Regions from separate parts of the Streptosporangium jomthongense genome, predicted to be linked through region 2. Evidence: riboswitches for the same ligand, from Rfam matches in the RefSeq annotation. Region 2 holds a riboswitch; the other holds the start of a gene.

Region 1 (4,206 bases), on a different contig from region 2:
TTGGCGCCGTCGACGTAGACCTGGCCGCCCGCCTCGTGCACCCGCTCGCAGATCTGGGTGATGGTCTCCTCGTAGACGCCGTGCGTCGAGGGGTAGGTCACCATGATCGCGGCGAGCCGGTCGCGGTGCTTGCCGAGCTTGGCGTCGAGGTCGGCGAGGTCCACGTTGCCGTTGTCGTCGCAGGCGACCACGACGACCCGCATACCGGCCATGACCGCGCTGGCGGCGTTGGTGCCGTGCGCGGAGGAGGGGATCAGGCAGACGTCGCGATGGGCCTCGCCGCGGGCGTGGTGGTAGGCGCGGATCGCCAGCAGCCCGGCGAACTCACCCTGGGAGCCCGCGTTCGGCTGGATGGAGACCGCGTCGTAGCCGGTGACCTCGGCCAGCCAGCCCTCAAGCTCCCGCACCAGCTCCGTGTAGCCCTCGGCCTGCTCCGCGGGGGCGTAGGGGTGCAGCCCGGCGAACTCGGGCCAGGTGATCGGCTCCATCTCGGTGGTCGCGTTGAGCTTCATGGTGCACGAGCCGAGCGGGATCATCGACCGGTCGAGCGCGACGTCCTTGTCCTGGAGCCTGCGCAGGTAGCGCAGCATGGCCGTCTCCGACCTGTGGCTGTGGAAGACCGGGTGGGTCAGGTAGTCGCCGGTGCGCGCCAGCCCCTCGGGCAGCGCGTCGTGCGCCGCGGCGTCCAGGTCGGTCAGTACGGCGCCGCTGACCTCGAAGGCGGCCAGGACCTGCTCCAGGTGGAGCTGCTCGGTCCGCTCGTCGCAGGTGACACCGACGTGGTCGGCGTCGACCAGGCGCAGGTTGACGCCGTTGTCGCGGGCCGCGGCCACGATCCGGGCGGCGCGGCCGGGCACCCGGGCGAGCACGGTGTCGAAGAAGGCGTCGTGGACGACCTCGACGCCTCCGTGGCGCAGGCCCGCGGCCAGCACGACGGCGTGCCGGTGGACGCGCCTGGCGATCCTGCGAAGGCCCTCGGGGCCGTGGTAGACGGCGTACATGCCCGCGATGACCGCGAGCAGCACCTGCGCGGTGCAGATGTTGCTGGTCGCCTTCTCCCTGCGGATGTGCTGCTCACGGGTCTGCAGCGCCAGGCGGTAGGCGGGGCGGCCGTCGGCGTCCTGGGAGACGCCGACCAGACGGCCGGGCATCTGCCGCTGCAGGCCGTCGCGGACGGCCATGTAGGCGGCGTGCGGGCCGCCGAAGCCCAGCGGGACGCCGAAGCGCTGCGAGGAGCCGATCGCGATGTCGGCGCCGAGCTCGCCGGGGGCGGCCAGCAGGGTCAGGGCCAGCAGGTCGGCGGCGGCCACCACCTGGGCGCCGCGCGCGTGGGCGGCCTCGGCGACGGCGCGGAAGTCCCTGATCTCGCCGTCGGCCCCGGGGTACTGCACGAGCACGCCGAAACAGTCGGGAAGGGCCTCGGTGAAGTCGCTCTCGACCAGCTCGATGCCGAGCGGCTCGGCCCTGGTGCGCAGCACGGCCTTGGTCTGCGGCAACGAGCCGGCGTCGACGACGAACACGTTCGAGGAGCCGCGCACCGCCCTGCGGGCCAGCGTCATCGCCTCGGCGGCGGCGGTGGCCTCGTCCAGCAGGGAGGCGCCCGCCACGTCGAGACCGGTCAGGTCGGAGACGACCGTCTGGAAGTTGAGCAGGGCCTCAAGGCGCCCCTGGGAGATCTCGGGCTGGTAGGGCGTGTAGGCGGTGTACCAGCCGGGGTTCTCCAGGAGGTTGCGGCGGATGACCGCCGGGGTGATCGTGTCGTGGTAGCCCAGGCCGATCATCGAGGTGAGCACGGTGTTGCGCCCGGCGAGGGCGCGCAGCTCGGCGATGGCCTCCGTCTCGCTCGCGGCGGGCGGGAGGTTGAGCCTGTCCTTCGCCCTGATGGCCTCGGGGACGGCCACCGCGACCAGGTCGGCGGTCGAGGCGAATCCGACCGCCTCGAGCATGCGGGTCTGGTCGGCGTCCGCGGGCCCGATGTGACGGGTGGCGAACGGCGGGGGGGTCAGCTCGCTGAGCGGTGACAGGTCGGTCATGGGAAGCCTCCCGAGACGTTGGAGACCGGCGCTGGGCGCGGGCGTATGCCGGATCTCCCCCTCTGTCATCGCGACCTGAGAGTTTCACCTTCCGGTGCGTGGAAGGCTTTCCCCGTCGGTGAGACGCGCCTGGCGGGCGTGCCTGCTTTCCAGAGTCGCCTCGCCCACGCGGTACCGGGTGCCTGAGAGATTCCGGGGAGGTTGCTCCTTCGGCGCCCCGATCATGCCGGGGTCTCTCCCGCGCAGAGTCAGCAGCGAGACAACCTTACCCGGTGCGGCGAGCCCGGCGACGACGGGCCAGCTCATCCGCGTGGTGATCGCCTAAAGGGCTCTGGCCGGACTCCGCGCGCTCTCCGGGCAGGTCGGCCAGGGAGCCCTCCACCTCCTGCCAGACGCGGCCGAGGGCTATGCCGAAGACACCCTGCCCTCCCTGGAGCAGGTCGATGACCTCGTCGGGTGAGGTGCACTCGTACACGCTCACCCCGTCACTCATGAGGGTGATCTGGGCCAGGTCGTTGACGCCGCGGTCGCGCAGGTGCTGGACGGCGATGCGGATCTGCTGGAGGGACACACCCGTGTCGAGCAGCCGTTTGACGACCTTGAGCACCAGGATGTCGCGGAAGCCGTACAGGCGCTGGGAACCCGAACCGTGAGCGGCCCTGACCGTGGGCTCGACCAGACCGGTGCGCGCCCAGTAGTCCAGCTGCCGATAGGTGATGTCGGCCGCGGCACAGGCGGTGGGACCGCGGTATCCGATGTCGGCGGGCAGTTTCACCGGCTGCCCGTCGAACAGCAGGCCCTCTTCGCCCGCACGCTGACGTGCCTCCCCGCGCCGTTCCGGGTCATCCTGGTCGGCGTTTCTACCCTCGCCGCTGCTGACCGCCACGCGGACCTCCGGCTTTCTCTCATCCCGCGGCCTGATCTGGGGGTTTGCGCACAGCCGCGGGTTTCACTTGCACCGTAGGACTGGGGCCAAGATCAGTCAACGACCCTCCCCGGCGCGTCGTGAAGCGTAAATGCACCGAAATACCTACCCCGCGCGACCGAAGTCCTCGGGCGTGATCGTGTCAAGGAACTCCCTGAACTTCTCCACCTCGTCCTCCTGGTCGTCGGGAATGATCACCCCCGCCTCCCTGACGATGTCCTCACTGGCGAAGATACGGGCTCCCGTACGCAACGCCAGGGCTATGGAGTCCGAAGGACGGGCGCTCACCTCGACCCCGTTGGAGAACACGAGATCGGCGAAGAAGATCCCATCACGGAGTGCGACGATGTTCACGGTGCTCAGCCGGACGCCGAGCGCGTCGAGCACGTCGCGGAAGAGGTCATGGGTGAGTGGCCGGGGTGGCGGCTCTTCGGCCTGGGCCATCGCGATCGCCGTCGCCTCGGTCATGCCGATCCAGATCGGCAGGTACCGCTCCCCATGTGCCTCCTTCAGCAGGACAATAGGCTGGTTTGAGGGCATCTCAACCCGAACGCCCACGACCTCCATCTGCAACACGGGCTGCTCCGTCTTCGCTGGATTATGACCGGTTTGTTCAACGTAACACTCGTGAGGGGACGAGTGCCTGGTCAGGTTCTCACCGGCCCAAGCCCCCACGCACGGCGGAACGCAGGAGCGAGGCGTGCAATTCCAGCAGAAGACCAGAAATCTCCTTGGCGGTCTCGTCGGCCCGGTCGATGGCCCCCGGGCCTCGGCGGCGAAGCAACGGCGCGATGGCCTGTTCGACGAGGGTGGCCTCCCGCTCGGCCGCGGCCTTGACGACCCGCAGGTGGCGTGCCCTGAGCCCGAAGGCGGCCAGTGCCCCCACGCTGCGGGCCACGGCCAGCGCCTCGGCGTCGTAGTGGCGGGCGACCGCGGCGAGCAGGCCGAAGTCCTCAAGCTCGGTGAGGGTCTCCTCGTCGAGCTCGGCGGCGGCGAGCAGTTCCTTGCGGGTGAGACGAACCTCCGGCGGCGCCTCGCCGGGAAGGGCCCGCGGAGGGGTGACCGGCCGGTCCTCGCGGTCCGCGGCCTCGAGCCGGTCCTTGATCACACGCAGCGGCAGGTAACGGTCGCGCTGCTCGCCGAGGATGTAACGCAGCCGCTCGACGTCGGCGTAACTGAACTTCCGGTAGCCGGAGGGACTGCGCTCCGGCTCGATCAACCCCTCGCCCTCCAGGAAACGGATCTTGG
Region 2 (4,206 bases):
GTCGAAGGCCTCCCGGACACGGGCGAGCATCACGCGGTGCTCGGCGGCGTCCGGCAGCACCTCGGCCAGCGGCGGCTCGTGCGCCACGACACGTGCGATCCGCCCGGGGTGGGCGGTGAGCAGGTGCATCGCGACGATCGCCCCCGAGCTGCAGCCCGCCACGCTGACGGGCTCCCCGGGGGAGAGCAGGTCGATCAGCCCGAGGGCGTCCTCGGCGTGCTGTTCCACCCGCTGGGGCGCCGCCGGGTCGTCCAGCGGGCTGTTGGACAGGCCGCGCGGGTCGTAGGTGACGACCGTGCGGTCGGCGGCCAGGTCGTCGACGATCTCCTCGAAGGAGGCGGCGCCGCCGGTGCCGCCGGGGATCAGCAGCAGGAGCGGCCCGCGCCCCCGCACCTCGTAGTACAGCTCGGCGCCGTCCACACGCAGGCGTCCGGTGGTCGTCTCGGTCATGTCCTGTCTCCTTCACCGTGTGGTTCGTGCTCGGCGGGCCAGCGCTCCAGGAGGGTGTGCAGGGCGTCGAGGCAGCGTGACCACGACTCCTCGGCCGGGCGCGAGTGCGCGAACCCGCCCGCCGCCTCAAGGCTGATGAAGCCGTGCAGCATGCTGCGCAGCAGCCGTACCGCGTCGGTCAAGTCGGGCTCCCCGAGGGCGTAGGCGCGCAACATGCCGTAGGTCAGCTCGATCGCGCGCCGCGGCCCGCGCGCCGCGGCCAGGAGCTCGGGGTCGATCTCCGTGGGGATCTGCGTCGCCATGTAGCGGCCCGGGTGTTCGCGGGCGTAGTCCCGGTAGGCGGTCGCGTACGCGACCAGCGCGTCCCTGCCCGCCAGCCCCGCGGTGGCCTCCGCGATGCGGACGCTCTTCTCGTCGGCCGCCAGCAGGGCGATCCGGCCGCGCAGGTCCTCAAGGCCGCGAACGTGCGCGTAGAGGCTGGCGTCCTTCACCCCGAGCCGTCGTGCCACCGCCGACATGGTCAGCCGGTCGAACCCGACCTCGTCGGCCAGTTCGGCACCGGCGAGCGTCACCCGATCCGTCGTCAACCCGGCCCGCGCCATACGCACCCCTCTCTCCTAGAACCCCTAGACTGTAACTAATCACATTAGCTTCTGTCTAATGAGATTAGTTTCACCGGGCGCGCGACAGTACGGCACGGCGGTTCACCGAGGTCAGCGGCGTGGCCGCAGGCGGGAGGAGGGCAGGTCGTGACGGCCGGAGACGAACTCCTGGAAGGCGATCTTGACCTTGATGGCCGGGCGGCGCCAGCGCTCCTCACGGCGCTGCGCCCTGGCCAGTTTCCAGGGCCTCGGCCTTCGGGAGCCCGGGGCGAAGAACCAGTGGGCCCAGGGGGAGCCGGGCCGGGCCAGCCGCAGCGCCCCGACGATCAGCAGCAGCGGGACGAACAGACCGACCATGCCCGTCCAGATCTTCCCCTTCAGCAGGGTGACCACGGCGAGCATGAGATTGAGCACGAGGAAGCCGACCGCCAGCCACGTCCCCTGCGGCGTGCCGTCCGGCCGCTCCCAGCCCAGCGGGCGCAGGCCGAGCAGGAGCAGACCGGTGACGGCGATCGCGATGAACACCGCGTCGACCGACGTGCGGCCCTCCTCCTCCCAGTAGACGTCGTGCAGGTGCAGGATCAGCGCGAACTCGTCCAGGATGAGGGCGGCGCCCACCCCGAAGACGGCCGCGGTCAGGGCGTACCACCCCTGGGACACGCCGGAGACGAGCAGGCCGGAGACCCCGCCGAGCATCGTCAGCACCACGCCGAACACCACATGGTGGATGTGCATGTCGCCGACGCTGACGTTGCCGAACCAGCCGATCTTGGCGCGGATGAGCCGGACGTTGATGCGGGTGAAGACGAAGGCGACGATCAGCGCGACGAAGAAACAGAAGAGCGGTAGCCGTCCTGTTTCCACGATTCGATGTTGGAACAAATCCCCCACTGCACCTTCAGGTTATGCGAGAGCCGTCATGATCACGCCTAACCGGACACTCTGTCCCGACCCGGGGATTTCGCTCGGCCCTCGCCTACGGTTAGGCTGGCCGGGACACCGACGAGCCCGCGCGGGAGAGCGTCCTGACATCCAGGCCAGGACCCCTGAAGGAGCAAGCCCTCCCCGCAAACCTCTCAAGGCAAAGGACCGCGTGGGTAGGTGCCTCTGGAAAGCAGGCCGTACGGCCTCGCCGAAGGTGAAAGTCCGGCAAAAATCGGGCGAAGCTCTCAGGCATCCATGACAGAGGGGGAGGATGCTTCTCATCCGACCCCTGTCTGAGGTGCGAACATGTCCCGACCCACGCCGCTGCGCGGTGTTCACGAGGCCCTCGGCGCGACGCTGACCGACTTCGCGGGCTGGCTGATGCCGCTGCGCTACGGAAGCGAGTCCGCCGAGCACAACGCGGTCCGCCAGGCGGCCGGCCTGTTCGACCTCTCCCACATGGGAGAGATCTTCGTGACGGGCCCGCAGGCAGGCGAGGCCCTCGACTACGCGCTCGTCGGTCACATCTCCGCCCTTGAGCCGGGACGCGCCCGCTACACGATGATCGTCGATCCCCAGGGCGGCGTGCTCGACGACCTGATCGTCTACCGCCTGGCCGACCAGGAGTTCATGGTCGTCGCCAACGCCTCCAACTACCCCCGGGTCGCCGCCGAGCTGACCGAGCGCGCCGGGGCCTTCGAGGCCGCGGTCGAGGACCGCTCCGAGCAGTACGCGCTGGTCGCGGTACAGGGGCCGCGCTCCCGCGAGATCCTGGGCGGGCTCACCGACGCCGACCTCGACGGCCTGAAGTACTACGCGGGCCTTCCCGCGACCGTCGCCGGGCTCTCCGCCCTCGTCGCCCGCACCGGCTACACCGGCGAGGACGGCTTCGAGCTGTTCGTCGCCGCCGACGACGCCGAGCCGCTGTGGGCCGCGCTCACCAAGGCGGGCGAGCCGTACGGCCTGCTGCCCGCCGGGCTTTCGGCGCGTGACACCCTCCGTCTTGAGGCGGGGATGCCGCTGTACGGCAACGAGCTCTCCGCTGATCTCACCCCGTTCGACGCGGGGCTCGGCCGTGTGGTGAGGTTTGACAAACCAGGCGACTTCGTCGGCAGGGCCGCCCTTGAGCCGCTCAAGGACGTCCCCCCGGCCCGCCGCCTGGTGGGACTGATCGCGACCGGCCGCAGGGTGCCCCGCCACGGGTATCCGGTGGTCTCCGGCGACGGCGTCGTCGTCGGAGAGGTGACCAGCGGAGCGCCTTCCCAGACCCTGGGCAGGCCGATCGCCATGGCCTACGTGGACAACGGAACGTCCGCTGGACTGGCCGTGGACATCCGGGGCAGTCACGAGCCGGTCGAGGTCGTTGAGCTGCCTTTCTACAGGAGGAAAAAGTGAGTGACATTCCCGAGGAGCTGCACTACACCAAGGAGCACGAGTGGATCTCGGGCATAGACGACGGCCTGACCCTGACCGTCGGCATCACCGCCTACGCCGCCAACGCCCTCGGTGACGTGGTCTTCGTCCAGTTGCCCGAGGCCGGTTCCTCGCTCACCGCGGGTGAGGCGGTCGGCGAGGTCGAGTCGACCAAGTCGGTGAGCGACATCTTCGCGCCGGTCGGCGGTGAGGTCGTCGAGGTCAACGAGGCCGTCGTCGACGACCCCTCGCTGGTCAACAGTGACCCCTATGGCGACGGCTGGCTGTTCCGCGTCCGGCTTGAGGGTGACCCGGAGGACCTGCTGTCCCCCGAGGAGTACACGGCACTCACTTCGGGCGAATCCTGAAATATCTAATCTTGCGTCGTGATCACGCGCGTCCACCGGCGCGCGTGATCACGACCGCGGGACAGCGCAAAGGCAGGGCAGATCAATGGCGATCAGCGTCTTCGACCTCTTCAAGATCGGTATCGGCCCGTCCAGCTCGCACACCGGCGGCCCGATGGCCGCCGCCCACAGGTTCGCCAGAGGGCTCGACCACGACGGCCTGCTCGACAAGACCACCCGGGTCGAGGTCATCCTCTACGGCTCGCTCGGCCTGACCGGCAAGGGCCACGGCAGCGACAAGGCCGTCCTTCTCGGCCTGACCGGCGACAAACCCGAACTCGTCGACGTCGACACCGTCGACGAACGGCTGGCCGCCATGCGCGCCTCGGGAACGATCCGGTTGTACGGCTCCCGCGAGATCCCGTTCGCGGTCGGTGAGCATCTCGTCTTCGAACGCAAGATCTCCCTGC

The links. Region 2 has a riboswitch for glycine ahead of gcvT (glycine cleavage system aminomethyltransferase GcvT). Riboswitches for the same ligand answer to the same signal wherever they lie in the genome.
Region 1: it holds a riboswitch for glycine, as region 2 does, so the genes downstream of both, gcvP (aminomethyl-transferring glycine dehydrogenase) here and gcvT (glycine cleavage system aminomethyltransferase GcvT) in region 2, are expected to answer to the same signal.

The regions. Positions count from the first base shown of each region.
Region 1 covers NZ_JBHSBC010000008.1:254,078-258,283, reverse strand. Annotated here, with positions in the region: gene gcvP (aminomethyl-transferring glycine dehydrogenase) at 1-2,033, opposite strand, end outside; glycine riboswitch at 2,193-2,284, opposite strand; gene ACFOYY_RS09145 (MerR family transcriptional regulator) at 2,299-2,919, opposite strand; gene ACFOYY_RS09140 (bifunctional nuclease family protein) at 3,064-3,534, opposite strand; gene ftsR (transcriptional regulator FtsR) at 3,614-4,206, opposite strand, start outside.
Region 2 covers NZ_JBHSBC010000032.1:112,004-116,209, forward strand. Annotated here, with positions in the region: gene ACFOYY_RS26090 (alpha/beta fold hydrolase) at 1-450, opposite strand, end outside; gene ACFOYY_RS26095 (TetR/AcrR family transcriptional regulator) at 447-1,052, opposite strand; gene ACFOYY_RS26100 (hypothetical protein) at 1,164-1,916, opposite strand; glycine riboswitch at 2,056-2,154, shown strand; glycine riboswitch at 2,157-2,241, shown strand; gene gcvT (glycine cleavage system aminomethyltransferase GcvT) at 2,283-3,371, shown strand; gene gcvH (glycine cleavage system protein GcvH) at 3,368-3,757, shown strand; gene ACFOYY_RS26115 (L-serine ammonia-lyase) at 3,843-4,206, shown strand, end outside.